DNA from 3 places in the Kocuria sp. CPCC 205261 genome. Region 2 is predicted to be linked to each of the others. Evidence: riboswitches for the same ligand, from Rfam matches in the RefSeq annotation. Region 2 holds a riboswitch; each other region holds the start of a gene.
The links. Region 2 has a riboswitch for S-adenosylmethionine ahead of RF646_RS10000 (MetQ/NlpA family ABC transporter substrate-binding protein). Riboswitches for the same ligand answer to the same signal wherever they lie in the genome.
Positions count from the first base shown of each region.

Region 1: another riboswitch for S-adenosylmethionine. It lies ahead of RF646_RS08870 (methylenetetrahydrofolate reductase); the one in region 2 lies ahead of RF646_RS10000 (MetQ/NlpA family ABC transporter substrate-binding protein).
Region 3: another riboswitch for S-adenosylmethionine. It lies ahead of RF646_RS10630 (ABC transporter ATP-binding protein); the one in region 2 lies ahead of RF646_RS10000 (MetQ/NlpA family ABC transporter substrate-binding protein).

Region 1 covers NZ_JAVKPU010000008.1:6,256-9,521, reverse strand. The annotation lists gene RF646_RS08880 (thermonuclease family protein) at 1-724, shown strand, start outside; gene RF646_RS08875 (hypothetical protein) at 848-1,117, opposite strand; SAM riboswitch class IV at 1,167-1,283, shown strand; gene RF646_RS08870 (methylenetetrahydrofolate reductase) at 1,328-2,317, shown strand; gene metE (5-methyltetrahydropteroyltriglutamate--homocysteine S-methyltransferase) at 2,515-3,266, shown strand, end outside.
Region 2 covers NZ_JAVKPU010000009.1:77,098-80,363, forward strand. The annotation lists gene dxr (1-deoxy-D-xylulose-5-phosphate reductoisomerase) at 1-842, shown strand, start outside; SAM riboswitch class IV at 896-1,010, shown strand; gene RF646_RS10000 (MetQ/NlpA family ABC transporter substrate-binding protein) at 1,106-1,990, shown strand; gene RF646_RS10005 (methionine ABC transporter ATP-binding protein) at 1,987-3,039, shown strand; gene RF646_RS10010 (methionine ABC transporter permease) at 3,039-3,266, shown strand, end outside.
Region 3 covers NZ_JAVKPU010000010.1:57,731-60,996, forward strand. The annotation lists gene RF646_RS10625 (aliphatic sulfonate ABC transporter substrate-binding protein) at 1-698, opposite strand, end outside; gene RF646_RS10630 (ABC transporter ATP-binding protein) at 703-1,506, opposite strand; SAM riboswitch class I at 1,514-1,605, opposite strand; SAM riboswitch class IV at 1,734-1,848, shown strand; gene RF646_RS10635 (LLM class flavin-dependent oxidoreductase) at 1,926-3,266, shown strand, end outside.

The DNA.
Region 1 (3,266 bases), on a different contig from region 2:
GCGGGTGCGGCTGCTGAACATCAATACCCCGGAGGTCGCGCGGGACGGTCAGCCCGGCGAGTGCCTCGCGGACGAGGCCACGGCCAAGCTTGAGGACCTACTGCCCAAGGGATCCACGATCCACCTGGACTACGACGTGGAACGCACGGACCGCTACGGCCGCACCCTCGCCCGAGTGACCCGCGACGACGACGGGTTGAACGTCAACCAGGCACTCGTCAAGGCGGGCCTGGCAACGCCCATGACCGTGGGCGCCAACAGCACGTACCGGCGAGAGATGGACAGCGCGTACAACGTCGCCCAGGCCATGCAGGTCGGTTTCTTCGACCCGAAGCAGGACTGCGCGCCGCCGGGGGAATCCGCATCCCCCGGCACCACAACTCCGAGCACCGCGAGCCCGAGCGCGACGCCGAGTCCCACCTCGTCCTCCACGCCCACTCCCACGCCGACGCTCGAGGCGCCTCCCGCGGTCGTGGAGGACGAGGTCGCCGTGGGCGATCCGGCACCCCAACCCAATCCCGCTCCGCAACCGAACTACAACTACAACCCCGCCCCCGCGCAGCCCGCGGCACCTCAGCTACCGGCCGCGCCCCGGGTACCTGCTGCCCCGCAGCTGCCGGCGGCACCCCACGTGCCCCCGGCTCCCGAGAGTGATGGCGGTTATCCCGGTTACACCGGCCCCCGGTGCTACGAACCGGGAGGAAAGGTCTGGCACCCATGCTGAGTTGCTGATGACACGCCAAGGCGCGCCCACCCGGTCGGTTGACCGGGTGGGCGTCCCTGTTTTTCGCCGCGCTTTGGTCACGCGGGTGCACCGGCGAGCCGCCGGATGCACGGCGGCCCGAACTCAGGGTTCGTGACGACCGGGGTTGGCGGTCGCGCTGCGCAAGGGGGACGGCGTCGTCGTCGGAGCGGGTGCCTGCGAGGACGCGGACCCGCCCGCGGCCGGCGCCGCGGCTATCGAGCGCGAGACCCAGTTCTCGGGTCCCAACTCGGGCATCTTCATGTCCTGCACGTCGTGGGGCAGGATGACCACGGCAGGGCCCAGGTGCCCCCGTGCGGTCCATTCAGCCCGCTTGGGAAGACGAGCGCGGCGGGAGGCCGGCGGTTCCGTCATCGTTCGTGGGCCTCGTCACGAGGCTGTGCTACGCTCGCTCGTAACAAAGGATCATGAGTCCCGGTGCGAAGCTCTGGCTAACCGGGCGGCAACCCTCCAGCTGTAGTGGGGTGCCCCAGATGAGGATCCGGCCGCCGCGCAACCGCGTGGTCGGCAAGTACGGCGCTCGGAGCTCATCCTCCGGCGTCCTAACGCCGGAGGATTTTTTATATGCCCGCACCCCTCGCAGCGTCAGAACCCGCGCCCGTGACTGGCCCGCCCACGAGGACGTCCTGGCTGGTCCGGCGCCCGCGCCGCTCCACGCTTGTCTCGTTCGAAGTGTTCCCGCCGCGGCCCACCGCGGACCCGGACACTGTGTGGCGCAACATCGACGCCATGGCCCAGGCCGGGCCGGATTTCTTCTCGGTCACCCACGGTCACGCCGGCCATCACGGCGTCTCCCGCGAGGCGCTGCGCCACCTGCGCCGCACGACCAAGACCCCGGTCATGGCGCACTTCACGTGCGGTGGCACGGACCGCGCGGGTCTTGAGCGCGCCGTGGACCAGTTGCTGGACGACGGCGTTCGCGACCTCCTCGCGCTGCGCGGCGACCCGCCCCTGGGTACCGGGGAATGGCGGACCCCAGCGGGTGGCCTGGGCCGGGCCTCCCAACTGGTGGAGCTGATCCGGGACGTCGAACGACGTCGCTTCGGCACCGGGTTCCGCCCGGGTCAGCGACCGCTGTCCGTGTCGGTGGCGTGCTACCCGTCCCCCGCACGAGGCCGCGACTTCGAGGCGGATCTCGCGTCCCTGTGGGACAAGCAGGAGGCCGGCGCGGACTACGCGATCACGCAGGTGCTCTACGAACCCGAGGACTACGCCACGTTCCTGGAACGCGCGCGCTCGGAGGGCATCCACATCCCCGTGGTCGCCGGGCTCATGCCGCTGAGCAACCCTCAAAGGTTGCAGCGCATGACCGAGATCACCGGGGTCCGGGTCCCGGAACGCCTCACCCGGTTCCTGCGCGCCGACACTCCCGAGGAACTGCGCCACCGAGGGGTCGCGGCCACCCTGTCCCTGATCGACGACCTCATGGATCTGGGCTGCGCCGGTTTCCACCTGTACACGTTCAACCGCCCCGAGGCGGCGCTGACCATCCTGGAGCACCTGCGGGTCCGGGATGCCGCACGCGAATACCGAGGCCGCAGCCCCGCGGCCTGACCTCCGCACCAGCCCCGACCGACCCGTGAACCGATCGTGTTGGCTTCGACCGCCACATCCGGGCAGGCCGAAAACCGTTCGTAGCGGCACCACCCACGCTGACGTTCCCCTTACCCCGCCGCGCCGGAGCACACCCGTTGCCGCGGCTCATCACACCCCCTAACCGCCATACCCCACACCAGCTCCGAGGAGTTCCCATGAGCACCCAGCCCGTCCCGTTCCCCGCCGCCACGATCCTGGGCTACCCCCGCATCGGCCCCGACCGCGAGCTCAAGCGCGCACTCGAGTCCTATTGGAAGGACCCGCAACAGCACCCCGCCACCACCGTGCTGGACACCCTCGCCCGGTTGCGTGAGCGCACCGCCACGCGATTGTCCGAACTCGGCCTCACCACGGATCACGCGGTGCCGTCCGAGGGGTTCGCGGTGGACCACGTCCTGGACACGTCCCTGGCGCTAGGCGCGGTTCCCGCGCGGTTCATCGCGGACGGCTACGAGCCCGCCGCCCCGGACACGCCCCGCGGGATCGAGCTGATCACGGCGTTGTCCCGCGGCACCGATCGGTTGGAGCCGCTCGAGATGACCAAGTGGTTCGACACCAACTACCACTACTACGTACCCGAGATCGGCCCGGACACCCCGTTGCGTGCGAACCCCGAGAGCCTCGTGTCCCGCTACCGGACCACCCTCGGGACCACCGGGATCACCACCCGCCCGGTCCTCGTGGGCCCCGTGAGCCTGCTCTTGCTCTCACGCCCCGAGACCACCGATGCCGTCGCAAGTCACCCCCTGCAGCGCCTCGACGACGTCGTGGCCGAATACGCCGCGATCCTGCGAGCCCTGGCTGAGGCCGGCGTCGAATGGGTGCAACTCGACGAGCCGGCCCTCGCCGCGGACGGGTGGAGCGTGGAACGCACCGAACTCGTGGCCGCCCTCGAGAGCGCCTACAC
Region 2 (3,266 bases):
CCCTGGCGGCGCTGGGAGCGGGTCGGCGGGTGGCGCTCGCGAACAAGGAGTCCCTGATCGCGGGCGGTCCGCTCGTGTTGCGCGCCGCGGCGGACACGGGCCTCGAGGACGCGCTGATCCCCGTGGACTCCGAACACTCGGCGATCGCCCAGGCCCTGCGCTCCGGGACGGCCTCCGAGGTGCGCCGGCTCGTGCTCACGGCGTCCGGCGGACCGTTCCGCGGCATGACGCGCGAGCAGCTCACGCGCGTGACACCCGAACAGGCCCTGCAGCACCCCACGTGGGACATGGGGGTCATGGTCACCACGAACTCCGCGACCATGGTCAACAAGGCACTGGAGGTGCTCGAGGCGAGCCTACTGTTCGACGTCCCCCTGGACCGGATCGACGTCACGGTGCATCCGCAATCGGTCGTGCACTCCATGGTGGAGTTCGTGGACGGATCCACCCTGGCGCAGGCGTCCCCGCCGGACATGCGCCTGCCCATCGCGCTCGGAATCGGCTGGCCCCACCGCGTGACCGGTGCCGCCGCGGGGTGCGACTGGACCCGGGCCGCACAGTGGACGTTCGAACCGCTCGATTCGCAGGTGTTCCCCGCCGTGGAGCTCATGAAGCACGCGGGTTCGCGCGGCGGGACGTGGCCCGCGGTGTTCAACGCCGCCAACGAGCAGGCCGTGCACGCGTTCCACCGCGGGGCGCTCGGCTTCACGCAGATCGTGGACATGGTCGAGCGTGTGCTGGAGGATCACGACGGCGTCACGCGGCCCACCCTTGAGGACGTCCTGGGGGCGGAGGAGTGGGCCCGGGCCCGCGCGGACGAACGTATCGCCGGGATGGCATAGGGCCCTTCCGGCGGTCGTCGGCCCATGGCAGGGCCATGCTAGAATTCCGGGTGGATGACGAGATCCGGCGCGTAGCTCTGGCTGGCCGGACGGCAACCCTCTCCCGTAGCGGGGTGCCCCAGATGACCATCCGGTCGCGGTTGCAACAGATCACGGCAAGTGCGGTTCCCCGGAAATCAGCACGTACCCGTCCCTGTGCCCTCATCCAGGGGGGACTGTTCGCCCCGCGAGTCCCCGTCACAGACCCCTGGAAAGGCATGATCATGCGAACCAAGCGTTTGATTCCCGTCGTGTTGGCCACCACCCTGGGCCTCACCCTCACCGCGTGCGGCGGCGGCTCCGAAAACTCGGACCCGGCCGCGGACGGCAAGATCACCGTCGGGATCGTGGGCTCGACCCCTGTGCAGGAAGCGTTGAAGCAGGTCGCCGCGGACAACGACATCACGGTCGAGTACGTGGACTTCAGTGACTACAGCCAGCCGAACCCCGCTCTGAAGAGCGGTGACATCGACATGAACTGGTTCCAGCACATCGCGTACCTCGCCGATTACAACAACAACGCCGGGGACACCATCACTCCCGTGGGCTCCACGTCCATCTTCCCGCTGGGGCTGTACTCCAAGAGCGTGAAATCCGTGGGTGACTTCAAGCAGGGTGACGAGATCGCCGTGCCGAACGACTCGATCAACCTGTCCCGCGCCCTGAACCTCTTGCACCAGCAGGGTCTCGTGGAGTTCACCAAGGACACGATCGCCCCCACCGAGCAGGACATCGACACCGCCAAGTCCAAGGTCACGGTCCGCCCGGTCTCCGCCGAGCAGACCGTGCTGTCCATGGACTCCGTGGCCGCCTCCGTGGTCAACAACGACTTCCTGGACCGCGCGAACATCGATCCCAAGTCCGCGCTGGCTCAGGACGATCCCACCGCGGACAGCGCCAAGGTGTACGACAACCTCTTCGCCGCGACCGAGGCGAACGCGGACAACGAGACCCTGAAGAAGGTCGCGAGCTTCTACTACGACGACAAGGTCCAGGACGCGGAGAAGACCGAGACCAAGGGCACCGCGGTGCCCACCAAGGTGGATCAGCAGGAGCTCAAGGACTTGCTGGCCCGCTACTCGCAGGACCTCAAGGAGCAGACCAAGTGAGCCCGTCCGCCACGGCGGACACCCTGGTCAGTTTCCGGGACGTGAGCAAGGTCTTCGTCACGGGGTCCAAACGCCGCCCGCGCACCGTGACCGCGGTGGACTCCGTGGACCTGGACATCCGCCGCGGTGAGATCTTCGCGGTGATCGGCTACTCGGGGGCGGGCAAATCCACCCTCGTGCGGCTGATCAACGGCCTGGAACCCATCTCGTCCGGGACGCTCGAGGTCGCCGGTAACCGTGTGGACGGGCGCAGCGAATCCCAGCTGGCGCCCATCCGCCGCAAGATCGGGATGATCTTCCAGCAGTTCAACCTGTTCACGTCACGCACAGTGGCGGGCAACATCGATTACCCGCTCAAGCGTGCCGGGTGGAAGCCCGAGGAACGCAAGGCGCGGGTCGCGGAACTGTTGGAGTTCGTGGGCTTGACCGAGCGCGCCGGGAACTACCCCGAGCAGCTCTCGGGTGGTCAGAAGCAGCGCGTGGGGATCGCCCGCGCGCTCGCGAGCAATCCCGAACTGCTGCTCGCGGACGAGTCCACCTCGGCGTTGGACCCGGAGACCACCCAGGAGGTCCTGGGTCTGCTCAAGCGCGTCAACCGTGAGCTGGGGATCACCATCGTGTTGATCACCCACGAGATGGACGTGGTGCGGGCCACCGCGGACCGCGTGGCCGTGATGGACAGCGGTCGTGTGGTGGAGACCGGGACCACCGCGGAGGTCTTCGCCCACCCGCGGGCGCAGACCACGCGCAAGTTCGTCTCCTCGGTCATGCGCACCGTGCCGCGCGCGGACGAGATCGAGAAGCTGCGCCGGGAACACCCCGGGCGGCTCGTGCTGGTGGACGTCACCGACCAGAACCGGATCGGGGACGTGCTCTCGGACGCCGCCCGTGACGGTGTCAGCTTTAACATCGCCTTCGGGGGGATCTCCATCCTGCAGTCACAGTCCTTCGGAACGCTCACGCTGTCCCTGACCGGTTCGGACGAGTCCGTGGACCGCGCCGTCGAGAGTCTGCGCGCCGTCACCACGGTGCGGGAGGTGAGTGAGTGATGGAGTGGTCTGCTCTGGGCCCGCAGTTGCTGGACGCAACCGGGCAGACGCTGTATATGGTCTCCGTGACCCTTGTGCTGGCCGGGCTCATCGGCCTGGCCGTGGGTATGGGGCTCTACGTGACCCGGCGGGGCAGCATCCTGGAGAACGGTCCACTGTTCACCGCGCTGAACCTCCTGGTGAACTTCGTGCGTCCCATCCCGTTCATCATCCTGCTGGCCGCCCTG
Region 3 (3,266 bases), on a different contig from region 2:
AGGAACACCTCCCGCGCGTTGAGGAACCCGTACGTGTTGAACTCCAACTGCCGGTGGAACAGCACGTCCCCCGCCTTCTCCGCGGCGGCCATCACGGGGTCCAGTCCGGACCATGCGGCCACCTGACCGGTGTCCAGCGCGGTGCGCCCGTCCGCGTGCTGCAGGTTCACCACGGTGACGTCCTGGGCGCTCATGCCCGCCGCGCCGAGGGACTGCAGAAGGAAGAAGTACGGATCCGTGCCCTTCGTCGCGGCCACGGACGTGCCCGCGAGATCCGCCACGGCGCGCACGGGGGAGTCCGGGGTGCGCACGAGCGCGGACCACTCGGGCTGTGAGAACAGGTCGATCGTCCTGATCGGCGAGCGGTTGGCACGCGCGAGCAGTGCGGCGGAACCTGCCGTGGAGCCCACGTCCACGACCCCGGCGCGTAGCGACTCGTTGGCCTTGTTGGAACCGGCCGAGTACACCCACGTCACGGTCTGGCCGTGGGCCTCGGCGACCTTCTCGAGCCAGCCCTTGGCCTTGATGATCAGGGACAGCGGGTTGTAGGTCGCGTAGTCCAGGTAGATCTCGTGCGCGGAACCGCCGGCCACACCGCGGCCCGGACCTTCGCCCTCCATGACGCATCCGCTCAGGGGCAGCGCCAGCGCGGACAGGCCGAGTGCCTGCAGTGCGCGGCGTCGGGACAACTGCGCCATGCGCTCAGCGCTCCACGCCGAGCAGGGCCAACAGGTGGGCGCGCAGCGCGGTGATCTCACTGTCCTCGCGGGAGCGCGGGCGGGCCAGCTCGGGGGAGATGATCTCGGCGATGGTCGCGGGGCCCGTGGCCGTTTCCCGCGCGAGCACCACCACGTGATCGGAGAGCACCAGGGCTTCCTCGACGTCGTGGGTGACCATGAGCACGGTCGTGGGATCGGCGCGGTGCACGTCCAGCAGCAGATCCTGCATCCTGATCCGGGTCAGGGCGTCCAGGGCCCCGAAGGGCTCGTCCAACAGCAGGACCCGCGGGTTCCGTGCCAGGGCCCGGGCGAGGGATGCGCGCTGTGCCATGCCCCCGGAGATCTCCGAGGGACGGTGATTCGCGTGGTGGGACAGGCCGACGAGCTCCAACAGCTGCGCCACCCGCCGCTTCCCTTCCCGGGCGGGAGTCCCGTGGGGCAGACCCAGTGCCACGTTGCGCGCCACGCTGCGCCACGGCAGCAACCGCGGTTCCTGGAAGCCGACGGCGCAGCGCGGGTCGATCTCGCGCACCACCGAGTCGTCAATCCGGACTTCGCCCTCGCTCGCCGTGCCGAGCCCGGCCACGGCGCGTAGCAGGGTGGACTTGCCGCACCCCGAGGGGCCCAGGACGGAGACGATCTCGCCCGGACGCACCGTGAAGGTCACGTCCCTCAGGACCTCGTGGACATGCGCTCCGTGGTGTGCGGGGAAGGACTTGCCGACCCGGTCGAAAGTGACCGCCGCGGCGTCGACGGCAGATTCCGGGCGCGTGAGGATATGGCTCAATTCATCAACTCCATCGTTCCTGGCATTAGCACCTTGCCCGCGTGGGGCTGGTTGCTGCGACGTCAACGAGCCAGGTCTCTCAGCCGCTCCGGATGGGAACCCCACCATTGAACGGGCCGGGAGCCCGCGGGTGCAAATCGTGTGACGCGCCGGGGCGCCGTCGTGACGTGCCGTAACCCGAGGTGTTTCCGAGGACCGGGGATCCCCGTTAGGATCGATGCCACAACGATCACGAGTGCCGACGTTTAGCCCTGGCTTGTCGGACGGCAACCCTCTCCCGTAGCGGGGTGCCCCAGGTGAGGATCGGGCCGCATGACACACCGCATGCGGCAAGTACGGCGCCACACAAGCGCGCTGGACCCGCAAGGTAGGCCGCCGTAGGTGGTGCACGGGGCGCGGGTCGTGTTCCTGCTGAGGGGCTGACCGAGATGAGCAAACGGATTTCCGTCAACGCGTTCGACATGACCTGCGTGGATCACCAGAGCTTCGGGTTGTGGCGCCACCCGCGGTCCCGGGCCACCGAGTACAACACCATCGAGTACTGGACGGAGCTGGCCAAGCTGCTGGAGCGGGGCAAGGTCGACGCCCTGTTTCTTGCGGACGTGGTGGGCATCTACGACATCTACAAGAACTCCGCGGCTCCGGCCGTGCGTGACGGGGCCCAGGTCCCGGTCAACGACCCGTTCATGCAGGTCTCGGCCATGGCCGCCGTGACCGAGCACCTGGGCTTCGGCGTGACGAGCGCGGTGACCTACGAGCAGCCCTACACCCTGGCCCGCAAGTACGCCACACTGGATCACCTCACCAAGGGCCGCGTGGGATTCAACGTGGTGACCTCCTACCTTCCGTCCGCTGCGGAGAACCAGGGCCTGCCGCGCCAGATTGAGCACGATACGCGCTACGAGATCGCGGAGGAGTTCCTGGACGTGTGCTACAAGCTTTGGGAGGGCTCGTGGGAGGAGGACGCTGTGGTTCAGAACCGTGAGACGGGTGTCTACGCGGATCCCACCAAGGTCCATCCCATCCGGCACAGCGGGGAGCACTTCACGGTTCCCGGAGCGGGGCTCACGGCACCGTCCCCGCAGCGCACACCGCTAATCTTCCAGGCTGGCGCGTCCTCGCGCGGGCAGGCGTTCGCGGGTAAGCACGCGGAAGCCGTGTTCATCGGCGGGTTGCGCCCGGACCTCACGCGTTTCGTGACTGACAAGATCCGCGACCGGGCTCAGGCCGAGGGCCGCAGCCGTGACGACGTCAAGATCTACGCGATGCTCTCCGTGGTCGTCGCGGACACGGACGAGGAGGCCCAGGAGAAGTACCGCGACTACCTGCAGTACGTGGACCTGGAGGCCTCCCAGGCGATCATCGGCGGGTGGTCCGGCGTGGACCTGTCCCAGTTCGACGAGGACGAGGCCCTGAACTACATCAAGACCGACTCCATCCAGTCCTTCCTGACCCCGTTCACGCTGCAGTCCAAGGACAAGCAGTGGACGCGCGAGGAGATCGCCAAGCACTGCGCCCTGGGTGGGATGGGTGCGGTCCTCGTGGGCTCCGCGCAGACCGTCGCGGATCAGCTCGAGACCTGGGTGGACGAGGGCGGCCTGGACGGCATCAACCTGGCCTACCACGTGAGTCCCGGTTCCTTCGAGGACTTCGTGGAGTACGTGGTCCCCGAGCTGCAGGCGCGCGGTCGCTACCGCACCGAGTACGAGGGCAACACCCTGCGAGAGTCCCTCTACGGCGAGGGCCAGCCGCGGGTCAAG